2 regions of the Modicisalibacter sp. 'Wilcox' genome follow, and region 2 is predicted to be linked to the other one. Evidence: riboswitches for the same ligand, from Rfam matches in the RefSeq annotation. Region 2 holds a riboswitch; the other holds the start of a gene.
What was found. Region 2 has a riboswitch for thiamine pyrophosphate ahead of G7A98_RS01335 (sodium:solute symporter). Riboswitches for the same ligand answer to the same signal wherever they lie in the genome.
Positions count from the first base shown of each region.

Region 1: it holds a riboswitch for thiamine pyrophosphate, as region 2 does, so the genes downstream of both, thiC (phosphomethylpyrimidine synthase ThiC) here and G7A98_RS01335 (sodium:solute symporter) in region 2, are expected to answer to the same signal.

Region 1 is NZ_WNXF01000007.1:27,254-32,996, forward strand. It holds gene G7A98_RS08235 (PQQ-dependent sugar dehydrogenase) at 1-736, shown strand, start outside; gene G7A98_RS08240 (methylated-DNA--[protein]-cysteine S-methyltransferase) at 739-1,257, shown strand; gene G7A98_RS08245 (EamA family transporter) at 1,248-2,174, opposite strand; TPP riboswitch at 2,325-2,445, shown strand; gene thiC (phosphomethylpyrimidine synthase ThiC) at 2,518-4,419, shown strand; gene G7A98_RS08255 (heavy metal translocating P-type ATPase) at 4,691-5,743, opposite strand, start outside.
Region 2 is NZ_WNXF01000001.1:300,691-306,433, reverse strand. It holds gene G7A98_RS01350 (protein adenylyltransferase SelO) at 1-275, shown strand, start outside; gene G7A98_RS01345 (CoA-acylating methylmalonate-semialdehyde dehydrogenase) at 444-1,943, shown strand; gene G7A98_RS01340 (hypothetical protein) at 1,985-2,674, opposite strand; TPP riboswitch at 2,829-2,941, shown strand; gene G7A98_RS01335 (sodium:solute symporter) at 2,932-4,329, shown strand; gene ilvD (dihydroxy-acid dehydratase) at 4,447-5,743, shown strand, end outside.

The DNA.
Region 1 (5,743 bases), on a different contig from region 2:
CGACGGCCGGCTCTATGTCTCGCTGGGCATCCAGGGCAACTGCTCGAACCAGTACCTGGGCAGCGGCTACGGGCCCGACCGGCGGCGCGGCGGCGTGATGGTGCTCGACGAGAGCGGCGCCGAGCCCGTCTGGCGGCCCTACGTCAGCGGCCTGCGCAATCCCGTCGGCCTGGCCTGGCGCGACGACGCCACCCTCTACGCCAGCAACAACGGCCCCGACCACTGGGGCTTCGAGCGTCCCCGCGAGGTGCTGGTGCGCGCCGAGCCGGGACGCTTCTTCGGCATGCCCTGGTTCCAGTGGATCGATAACAAGGTGACGCGCGACGACTGCATCGGTGTCGCTCCGCCGAAACCGGCAAGCGAAGTCACGCCACCGGTCGCCACCTTCCCGGCGCGCAGCGCCCCGATGGGTCTGGCCTTCCTGCCCGACGGCCACCCGCTCGGCGTCGACCTGATCGTCGCACTTCACGGCAGCTGGGCCACCGCTCCCACCGGCGGCGCGGGCGGCGATCCGGCGACGCGCCGTGAACCGGCGCTGATGGGCGTGCGTCTGGACAAGACCGGCCGCCACGGCGAGGCGGTGCCGCTGGTCACCGGCTTCCAGGACGCCGCGGGCCGGCGCTGGGCCCGCCCGGTGGGCGTCGCGGTGGGGCCCGACGGCGCCGTCTACTTCACCAGCGATAGCGGCGAGACCGGGCTCTACCGGCTGACCGTCGACACCTCAGGGGAGAATTGACCATGCTCAGGCAATCCCGCATGCACTCGCCGCTCGGCGAGATGCTGCTGCGCGCCGAGGGCGACGCCCTTACCGGGGTCTATTTCGTCGGCCAGCGCCACTATCCCAACGACATTCTCGGCGACATCGACGACGCGGCCACCGGCGACGCCCCCCTGCTTGCCGAGGCCGGGGCCCAGGTCGATGCCTATTTCGCCGGGCGCCTCGAGCGCTTCTCGCTGCCGCTCGCGCCGTCGGGCAGCGACTTCCAGCAGCGCGTCTGGCAAGCCCTCGCCGCCATTCCCTACGGCGAACGCGCAACCTACGGCGAACTCGCCCACCGGCTGGGGCTGGCGCCCGGCGCGGCCCGCGCGGTGGGTACCGCCGTCGGACGCAACCCGCTGACCATCGTGGTGCCCTGCCACCGGGTGGTCGGCAGCAAGGGCGCCCTGACCGGCTACGCCGGGGGGCTGGAACGCAAGCGCGCGCTGCTCGACCTCGAGGCCGGGCAGCGCGTCGAACCCGGTGTGGCTCAAGCCTGATCGCCGGCACCCGGCGCTGCACCTGCCCGCCGTGGTGCCGGCTTGAAGAGGATCAGCCACAGCGCCACGGCGATCAGCGCGCCGCCGATGCCGTGGGCCAGGGTCACCCGCTCGCCGAGGAACAAGGCCCCCCAGAGCACGCCGAACGCCGGCACCAGCATGGTCACCGTCAGTGGCTTGACCGGCCCCAGCTCCTGCAGCAGGCGGAAGTAGAGCAGATAGGCCAGCGCCGTGCAGGCCAGCCCCAGCGCCAGCATTGCGCCCCAGACGTCGGGTTGTACCCAGGTCGACAGCGACGGCCGGGTCGCGACCTCGGTCACCATCAACGGCGCCAGCGCCAGGCTCGCGCCGAGCTGGGTGCCCAGCGCCAGCAACCGCGAATCCAGCCCGCCCCGCTCGGCGATGAAGCGCTTGACCAGAAAGCCCGACAGCCCGTAGCAGCCCGCCGCCACCAGGCAGGCCAGCGCACCGCCCGCAAGCTGCCAGCTCAAGGGTACCGGGCCGGCCTGCACCAGCACGCCGACGCCCACCACGCCCAGAGAGACGCCAATCAGCCGCTCGCGGGTCATTGCCTCGGAAAAGAAGGCCGCGCCGATCATCACCCCCATCAGGGGCGTGGTGGCGTTGAACATCGCCGAATAGCCGGCCGGGAGCACCTGGGCGGCGAGACAGAACATCGCGAAGGGCACCCCGGAGTTGACCACACCGATCAGCAGCGTGGCCCGCCCCCTGCCCTGGAAGCGCCACGGCACACGCAACACCGCGAGAATCGCCATCAGCCCCAGCGCCCCCAGCAGCACACGGAAGAAGGCGGTGGAGAAGGCGCCCAGTGCCGGTGCAGCGATGCGCATGAACAGAAAGCTCGCACCCCATAGGGCGGAAAGCAGCAACAGGCGAAGCGAGGCATCCAGTGGCATGGCGGGTTCCCGGCGTAGTGATCGAATCGACGCTTATATTACCCGCAATGCCGCGCCGCGACCGGTCGCTTTCGGCCAACGAAGCCTCACCGCAGCCGCTTGACCCGCCGCCCGCCCTGCACCAGACTGCTCCGGCGCGTGAATTGCGCGCAACGCTTGACGGGGTGCCGGTGGAACCGGCTGAGATCACCCTATGCCCGCGGGCATCACGGTGGATCCCGATGAACCTGATCCGGCTAGTACCGGCGTAGGGATCAAGCGGAGGACCCGAACCGTGCTGTCCGCCATCCGGCTCCTTCCCGCCTACGCTGTGCGCCGCCCAGACCGTGTGGAGCACAAGAGCATGTCCAACGATACCTCCCTGACCCGCCACGCCCTGGCCGAGACCGCGCGCGTCGACGCCGCCGCCGTGGCCCCGCTGCCCGGTTCACGCAAGGTGTACGTCGAAGGCTCGCGGCCCGATATCCGCGTGCCCTTCCGCGAGATCAGCCTGTCGCCGACCCGCACCTCCGGTGCCGACGAGGAGAACCCGCCGCTGCTGGTCTACGACACCTCCGGCCCCTACACCGACCCGGAGGCCGCCATCGACCTGCGCAAGGGGCTCCCCGAGCTGCGTCGCGCCTGGATCGAGGCCCGCGGCGACACCGACTACCTCGACGGCCCGACCTCGGAGTATGGCCGCCGGCGCGCCAACGACCCGCGCCTGGCCAACCTGCGCTTCGACCTCCAGCGCACCCCGCGCCGCGCGAAGGAAGGCCGTAACGTCACCCAGCTGCACTATGCCCGCCAGGGCATCGTCACCCCCGAGATGGAATTCATCGCCATCCGCGAGAATCAGCGCCGCCAGGCGCTGGGGACCGACGAGGTCGAGCGCATCCTCGGCCACCAGCACCCGGGCGAGAACTTCGGCGCCCGCCTGCCCGAGGAGATCACCCCGGAATTCGTGCGCGACGAGGTGGCCGCGGGCCGCGCCATCATCCCGGCCAACATCAACCACCCGGAATCCGAGCCGATGATCATCGGCCGCAACTTCCTGGTGAAGATCAACGGCAACCTGGGCAACTCGGCGGTGACCTCCTCCATCGAGGACGAGGTCGACAAGATGACCTGGGGTATCCGCTGGGGCGCGGACACCATCATGGATCTCTCCACCGGACAGAACATCCACGAGACCCGCGAGTGGATCATCCGCAACGCCCCGGTGCCCATCGGCACCGTGCCGATCTACCAGGCGCTGGAGAAGGTGGGCGGCGTCGCCGAGAATCTCACCTGGGAGATCTTCCGCGACACCCTGATCGAGCAGGCCGAGCAGGGGGTGGACTACTTCACCATCCACGCCGGCGTACTGCTGCGCTACGTGCCGCTGACCGCGAAGCGCACCACCGGCATCGTCTCCCGCGGCGGCTCGATCATGGCCAAGTGGTGCCTCTATCATCACCGCGAGAGCTTCCTCTACGAGCACTTCGAGGAGATCTGCGAGATCTGCAAGCGCTATGACGTCGCCTTCTCGCTGGGCGACGGCCTGCGCCCCGGCTCGGTGGCGGACGCCAACGACGCGGCCCAGTTCGCCGAGCTCGAGACCCTGGGCGAGTTGACCCGCATCGCCTGGCGGCACGACGTGCAGGTGATGATCGAGGGCCCCGGCCACGTGCCGATGCACCTGATCAAGGAGAACATGGACAAGCAGCTTGCCGAGTGCGACGAGGCGCCCTTCTACACCCTCGGGCCGCTGACCACCGACATCGCACCGGGCTACGACCACATCACCTCCGGCATCGGCGCGGCGATGATCGGCTGGTACGGCTGCGCCATGCTCTGCTACGTCACGCCCAAGGAGCACCTGGGGCTGCCCAACAAGGACGACGTCAAGACCGGCATCATCACCTACAAGATCGCCGCCCACGCCGCCGACCTCGCCAAGGGCCACCCAGCCGCCCAGCGTCGTGACAACGCCCTGTCCAAGGCGCGCTTCGAGTTCCGCTGGGAGGATCAGTTCAACCTCGGCCTCGACCCCGACACCGCCCGCGAGTACCACGACGAGACCCTGCCCAAGGACTCGGCCAAGGTGGCCCACTTCTGCTCGATGTGCGGGCCCAAGTTCTGCTCGATGAAGATCAGCCAGGAAGTGCGCGACTACGCCAAGGACAAGGGGCTCGAGGGTGACCGCGAGGCGGTCGAGCGCGGCATGGCGGAACAGGCCGAGAAGTTCCGCGAGCAGGGCGCCGAGCTGTACAAGGAGGTGTAAGAAGGCTTGTGACGTGGCTATCTCATGACGACACCTAGGCCCGACGCTAAAGGGAATCGGGAACAGGTCCGAAGAGGGGTCCGACGCCAGGCCGAAAAGAGATCCCTCCCATTTCGGCATTCCCGCCATCCATGGCGGTCAGATAGCGTCGGTAGCCTCCAGGGAAGGATTCATGGCGCCCCGGAGGGCCGGCCCCGCTCGCAGGCCTGTCGACGATTCGCTCCGCGGGCCGAGCCATTGGCGCAAACGTCCATATCCCCGGCAGGGCTCTTCACGCTCCCAACGGCGATCCACTCGCCGGTGCTTCCCTCGATGTCGGTGACGGCTCCGCCCTGCCGCCGGGCCGGGCCCGCAGCAGGCGCAACGCATTGAGCGTGACCAGCACGGTCGCCCCGGTGTCGGCGAGGATCGCCAGCCACAGCCCGGTGATGCCCAGCACGGTGGTGACCAGGAAGATCCCCTTCAGACCCAGCGCGATGGCGATATTCTGGCGGATGTTGGCCATGGTCTCGCGGGCCAGGCCGATCATCGCCGCGACATCGCCCACCCGGTTGCGCAGCAGCGCGCCGTCGGCGGTCTCCAGGGCCACGTCGGTGCCCGAGCCCATCGCCACGCCGACATGCGAGGCGGCCAGCGCCGGGGCGTCGTTGATGCCGTCGCCGACCATCATCACCCGCTCCCGCGCGGCCAGCTCGCGGATCATTGTCACCTTGTCGTCGGGCAGCAGCCCGGCGCGGTGTTCGAGCCCCATGTCACCGGCGATTGCCGCTGCCGTACGCGGGTTGTCGCCGGTGAGCATCAGCGAGCGCACGCCCATGGCGTCCAGCGCGCGCACCGCCTCGACGGCATCCGGCCGCGGCTCGTCGCGCAGCGCGATCAGGCCGACCGCCACGGCGTCGTCGATCACCACCACGGCGGTCTTGCCGGCCTGCTCGCACTCGGCGATGCGCGCGCTCAACGCCTCCGGCAGCGCAACCTGCTCGGCGGCATGACGCGGCGAGACGACCTGCACACGCCGTCCTGCCAGGCGCGCCGCCATGCCCTGACCGGCGATGACCTTGGCCTCGCTCACCCGGGTCAACGGCAGCTCGCGTTCCTGCGCGTGCCGGAGGATCGCCTCGGCCAGCGGGTGGCTGGAGCCCTGCTCGACACTCGCGGCCAGCGCGGTGACGGCATCGGCCCCACCCGCTTCGTCGGCCGGAATGACATCGGTGACCACTGGCTGCCCGGCGGTCAGGGTCCCTGTCTTGTCGAAGGCCACCATACTGGCCCGGGCGGTCGCCTCGATCACCGCACCGCCCTTGAGCAGCAGACCGTGGCGCGT
Region 2 (5,743 bases):
AGGCCTGGCTGGAGCGCTGGCAGGCTCGGCTGGCAAGAGAGGACGCCGACGGGGCCGCCATCGCCTCGCGTATGCGCACGGTCAATCCGCTCTACATTCCCCGCAATCACCGGGTCGAGGAGGCGCTGGCCGCCGCCTACGAAGGCGATTTCGCGCCCTTCGAGACCCTGCGCGAGGTCCTCGCCCGGCCCTTCGAGGCGCAGCCCGGTCGCGAAGTGTACACACTGCCGGCGGCGCCGAGCGAGCGGGTGTTTCGTACCTTCTGCGGTACCTGATCTGCGGCACCTGAGAAGCTCCGCCTATTGTCCGGGGAATCCTCGTGTGGCTAATCTTGAGGGGATAAGTCGCCGCGTCTGTCCGGGCCAACCCGCGGCACCGCGCGAAGAACAACCACAATCGGCGAGCCGGCCGCTGCCGCGCTCGCTCCGTCAGGAGCCGCCAACATGCCCGTTCGTGAAATCGCGCTGTATATCGATGGTCAGTCCGTGCCCTCGCAGTCCGGCGAGTGGCGCGAGGTGCTCAATCCGGCGACCCAGGAAGTGGTCGCCCGGGTGCCGTTCGCCACGCTCGAGGAGGTCGATCGCGCGGTGGCCAGCGCACGGGAGGCCTTCACCACCTGGCGCAAGGTGCCGCTGGCCCGGCGCATGCGCATCATGCTCGCCTTCCAGGCGCTGATTCGCGAGCATACCGCGGAACTCGCCGCACTGATCACCGAGGAGCACGGCAAGACGCTGCCCGATGCCAAGGGCGAGGTGGGGCGCGGGCTGGAGGTGGTCGAGCATGCCTGCTCGATCACCAGCCTGCAGCTCGGCGAGATCGCCGAGAACGTCGCCAGCGACGTCAACGTCTATTCGTTGCACCAGCCGCTGGGCGTGGGCGCCGGCATCACGGCGTTCAACTTCCCGATCATGCTGCCGTGCTTCATGTTCCCGCTGGCCATCGCCACCGGCAACACCTTCGTGCTCAAGCCCTCCGAGCAGGACCCGTCGTCGACCATGCGCCTGGTCGAGCTGGCCCACGAGGCCGGGGTGCCGCCCGGGGTGCTCAACGTGGTGCACGGCGGGCCCGAGGTCGCCAACCGGCTGTGCGACCATCCGGACATCAAGGCGCTGTCGTTCATCGGCTCGACCCGGGTCGGCACGCACATCTACGAGCGCGCCGGGGCCGCCGGCAAGCGCGTGCAGTCGATGATGGGCGCCAAGAACCATTGCGTGGTGATGCCCGACGCCAACCGCAGCCAGGCGATCAACAACGTGCTGGGCTCGGCCTTCGGCGCCGCCGGCCAGCGCTGCATGGCCAATTCGGTGCTGGTGCTGGTCGGCGAGGCCCGCGACTGGCTCGACGAGATCGTCGAGCGCGCCGGGCAGCTCAAGGTCGGGCCCGGTACCCAGGAGGACGCCGATCTGGGGCCGCTGGTCTCGCCGGCGGCGCGGGAGCGGGTGCTCGGCCTGATCGGCCAGGGCGAGGCCGAGGGCGCGACGCTGCGTCTCGACGGCCGCGGCCTGACGGTCGACGGCTATCCCGACGGCAACTTCGTCGGCCCGACGATCTTCAGCGACGTCTCCGCCGAGATGACCATCTATCGCGAGGAGGTCTTCGGCCCGGTGCTGTGCGTGGTGAGCGTCGAGACCCTCGATGACGCCATCGCCTTCATCAACGCCAACCCCAACGGCAACGGCACGGCGATCTTCACCAATTCCGGCTGGGTGGCGCGGCGCTTCGAGGCCGACATTGACGTGGGGCAGGTGGGTATCAACGTGCCGATCCCGGTGCCGGTGGCCTACTTCAGCTTTACCGGCTCGCGGGCCTCGAAGCTCGGCGACCTGGGGCCCAACGGCAAGCAGGCGATCCAGTTCTGGACCCAGACCAAGACCGTCACCGCGCGCTGGTTCGAGCCGGAGAACATCTCCAGCGGCGTCAACAGCACGATCTCGATGGGCTGACGGCCGGGCCCGCCGCGCGATGCGGCGGGCCCGATGCCGGATCAGCGGCGCGTGGTGGCGATCCCGCAGCGCTCGAGCAGCTGGATCATCGGCTCCAGCTGGCTTTCGTGCAGGACCAGCAGGGTGGCGACGTCCGGGTCCGCGTCCCGCGGCAGGATCACCGCGAACTCCCCTTCCTCGAGATGGAACTCGTGAATCTCGCGTTCACCCTGCGGGGTGAGGCAGTACGTCGAGCGGTAGTCATCGTCCTCGCCGTAGGTCAGGCGGTTGTAGACCTTGAACAGGGTGTACAGGTAAAGGCCCTGCGTGAAGGCCGGCCAGCGAGCGGGGCTGTGCCGCGTGGCGTCGTCGATCGGCTGGCCGGCGGCCTCGGCGCGGCGAATGGCGTCTTCCAGGGGCTCGGCCAGCAGCGAGGCGCTGTCGCAGGGTGACGGTCGGCCTTCGGCCCGGGCCGAGGTGTAGGCGGCGAGCACCTGGCGCATGTCGTCCAGGCAGGTCAGGGCGTGGTCGCTGTGCTGCAGGTGGCGCGGGTCGAAGTCGCCGTTTTCCCAGCCGTGCACGACGCGAAGCCGCAGGCTGTCCGTCTCCAGGGCGGGGGCCAGCAGGGCCTGCAGGGCACGCGGCAGGTGGCTCCAGCGGTCCGGAATGTCGTTGCCGAAGGCCTGGTAGGGATCATCGAAGAGTCGGTGCAGGCGGCCCGGCACGTGTTCCTGGGCTTCGTGGTATGGCATGGGGATCTCGGGTCTGATCGTTGTCTGGTGTTCTGGTAGAGTGAGATCGCTTCACGACCCTGAGACGGCGGGTTGCCGTCGGCAGGGATCGAATGCAGGACGGATAATCGTGTCTATCGACCGATATCCGCAAAACTTTAATCATCCCGACATTCAACGTCGCCAGGGGAGCCCCGTCCGCTCGGGGCTGAGAGTGTGCCGGCCGCGGCGCAGACCCTGGAACCTGATCCGGTCAATACCGGCGGAGGAAGCGCGACATGTATCTTGCCACCCTGGCCGTGCTGGGCGCGGCCCTGTTGCTGTTTGCCATTCTGGGACTGCGCGCCGGTCGCGCCGATTCGCCCCTCGACGATTACGTGACGGCGCGCAATTCCCAGCGCGGCACCACGCTGGGCCTGTCCTTCCTGGCGTCCGGCATGGGCGCCTGGATTCTCTTCGCGCCGCCGGAAGTCGGGGCCTTCGTCGGCCCGGTGGCCCTGGCCGGCTATGCCATCGGCTCGGCGCTGCCGTTCATCGTGCTGGCGCTGTGCGGGCCGGCGATCCGCCGCCGGCTGCCGACGGGACGCAGCATCGGCGAGTTTGCCGCCGAGCGTTTCGGTACCGGCATGCGCCGCTATGTGGCGTTGCTGTCGGTGCTCTACATGGCCTGCTTCCTGGCCGCCGAACTGAGTGCCATCGGCGGCATCACCGCGCTGCTCTCGCCGCTGGCGGGCAGCGTGGCGATCGTGGCCGTGGCGCTGACCACGCTGGCCTACACCGCCTGGGGCGGCCTGCGGGCCAGCCTGGTCACCGACCGCTGGCAGGCGTTGCTGCTGGGCGTGCTGCTGGTGCTGGTGGCGGGCGCGGTGCTGGGTGATCTGCCCGCGCTGCCGGCCGGCGCCGCCATGCCGAGCGTGCCGGCCGGCGAGGCGCTGAACGTGGCCGTGACCCTGGTCATCGCGGTGACGGCGGCCAACCTCTTCCACCAGGGCTACTGGCAGCGGGTCTGGGCGGCCCGCGACGGTGCCGCGCTGGGGCGTGGCGCGGTGCTGGGCGGCGTCACCACCGTGCTGGTCGTGGCGGTCGTCGGCGGGCTGGGCATCCTGGCGGCGATGAGCGGCGCCGACCTCGGCGAGCCGCCGATGCCCTTCTTTGCGCTGCTTGGTGCGGCGCCGGCCTGGCTGACCCTGCTGGTGCTGGTGCTGGCGGTGACGCTGGTGGCCTCGAGCGTCGACACCCTGCAGAACGGCATCGCCTCGCTGCTGGTCGGCGAGGGAGAGGCCCTGAGTCGCCACGGTGTCTCGCTGGCCGCGGCGCGCTGGCTCACCCTGGCGCTGATGGTGCCGGCGGTGCTGGTGGCCCTGCAGGGCTATTCGGTGCTGCGACTGTTCCTGATCGCCGATCTGCTGTGTGCCACGGCAGTGGTGCCGGTGCTGATGGGGCTGTGGGCGCGGATGAGTGCCCCGGCCGCCGCCGCCGGCGCAGTGGCCGGCCTGGTCGGCGCCATCCTGCCGGACTGGATCGCCCGGGGCAGCCTGGGTGACGCGTTGCTGGCGGCGAGCTTCCCGGGCGGCGAAACCACGCTCGCGCCGTTCGCCGGGGCTCTGGTCGCTTCCAGCGCGGTGGCGCTGCTGGTGGCGCTGGCGCGCCCGCACCCGGCCTGGCAGGCGGGATAGCCCAGCCGGGGAACTCCGCGACAACATAGCCATCGTCGCGGATTTGCGTCCTCTCCGGTCCGCTTCCAGACTGAGGCGCTATGTTGAAATGACATCGAGCAGCCGTGGAGAGGACCGATGAGCGATCAGAACACCACCCCGGACCCGCGTCGCCGTTACTCCGGCCCGGTCGTCGACGGGCCGGGAAAGGCCGCCAGCCGCGCCATGCTGCGGGCGGTGGGCTTTTCCGACGAGGACTTCACCCGCCCGCAGGTGGGCATCGCCTCGACCTGGAGCCAGGTGACGCCGTGCAACAGCCACATCGGCGGCCTGGCCGACGAGGCGCGGGCCGGTGCCGACGCGGCGGGCGGCAAGGGGGTGATCTTCAACACCATCACCATCTCGGACGGCATCGCCAACGGCACCGAGGGCATGAAGTACTCGCTGGTCTCGCGCGAGATCATCGCCGACTCGATCGAGGCGGTGGCGGGTTGCGAGGGCTTCGACGGCGTGGTGGCGATCGGTGGCTGCGACAAGAACATGCCGGGCTGCCTGATCGGCCTGGCGCGCCTCGACCGGCCCGGGGTGTTCGTCTACGGCGGCACCATCCTGCCGGGCGAGAACCACACCGACATCGTCTCGGTGTTCGAGGCGATGGGCGCGCATTCCCGCGGTGACATCGACCGCATCGAACTCAAGCAGATCGAGGAGACGGCGATTCCCGGGCCGGGGTCCTGCGGCGGCATGTACACCGCCAACACCATGGCCTCGGCGATCGAGGCGCTGGGCATGAGTCTGCCGGGCAGTTCGGCGCAGAACGCCGTCTCGCAGACCAAGCGCGACGACAGCCGCGCCGCCGGCGCCGCGGTGCTCGAGCTGCTCGAGCGCGACATCAAGCCCAGCGACATCATGACCCGCGAGGCCTTCGAGAACGCCATCACCCTGGTCATCGCCCTGGGCGGCTCGACCAACGCGGTACTGCACCTGGTCGCCATGGCCAGCGCGATCGGCGCCGAGGTGACGCTCGACGACTTCACGCGCCTCGGTCGGCGCGTCCCGGTGCTCGCCGACCTGCGGCCGAGCGGCCACTACATGATGAGCGAGCTGGTGGCGATCGGCGGCATCCAGCCGCTGATGAAGACGCTGCTCGACGCCGGTCTGCTGCATGGCGACTGTCTGACCGTGACCGGGCGCACGTTGGCCGAGAACCTGGCCGACGTCGCGCCCTATCCGAGCGATCAGCGGATCATCCAGCCGCTCGATGCCCCGCTCAAGGCGCAGAGCCACCTGCGCATCCTGCGCGGCAACCTGGCCCCGGAAGGCGCGGTGGCCAAGATCACCGGCAAGGAGGGCACGCGCTTTACCGGCCGCGCCCGGGTGTTCGGTTCCGAGGAGGAGGCCCAGGCGCGCATCAACGACGGCAGCGTGGTCGCCG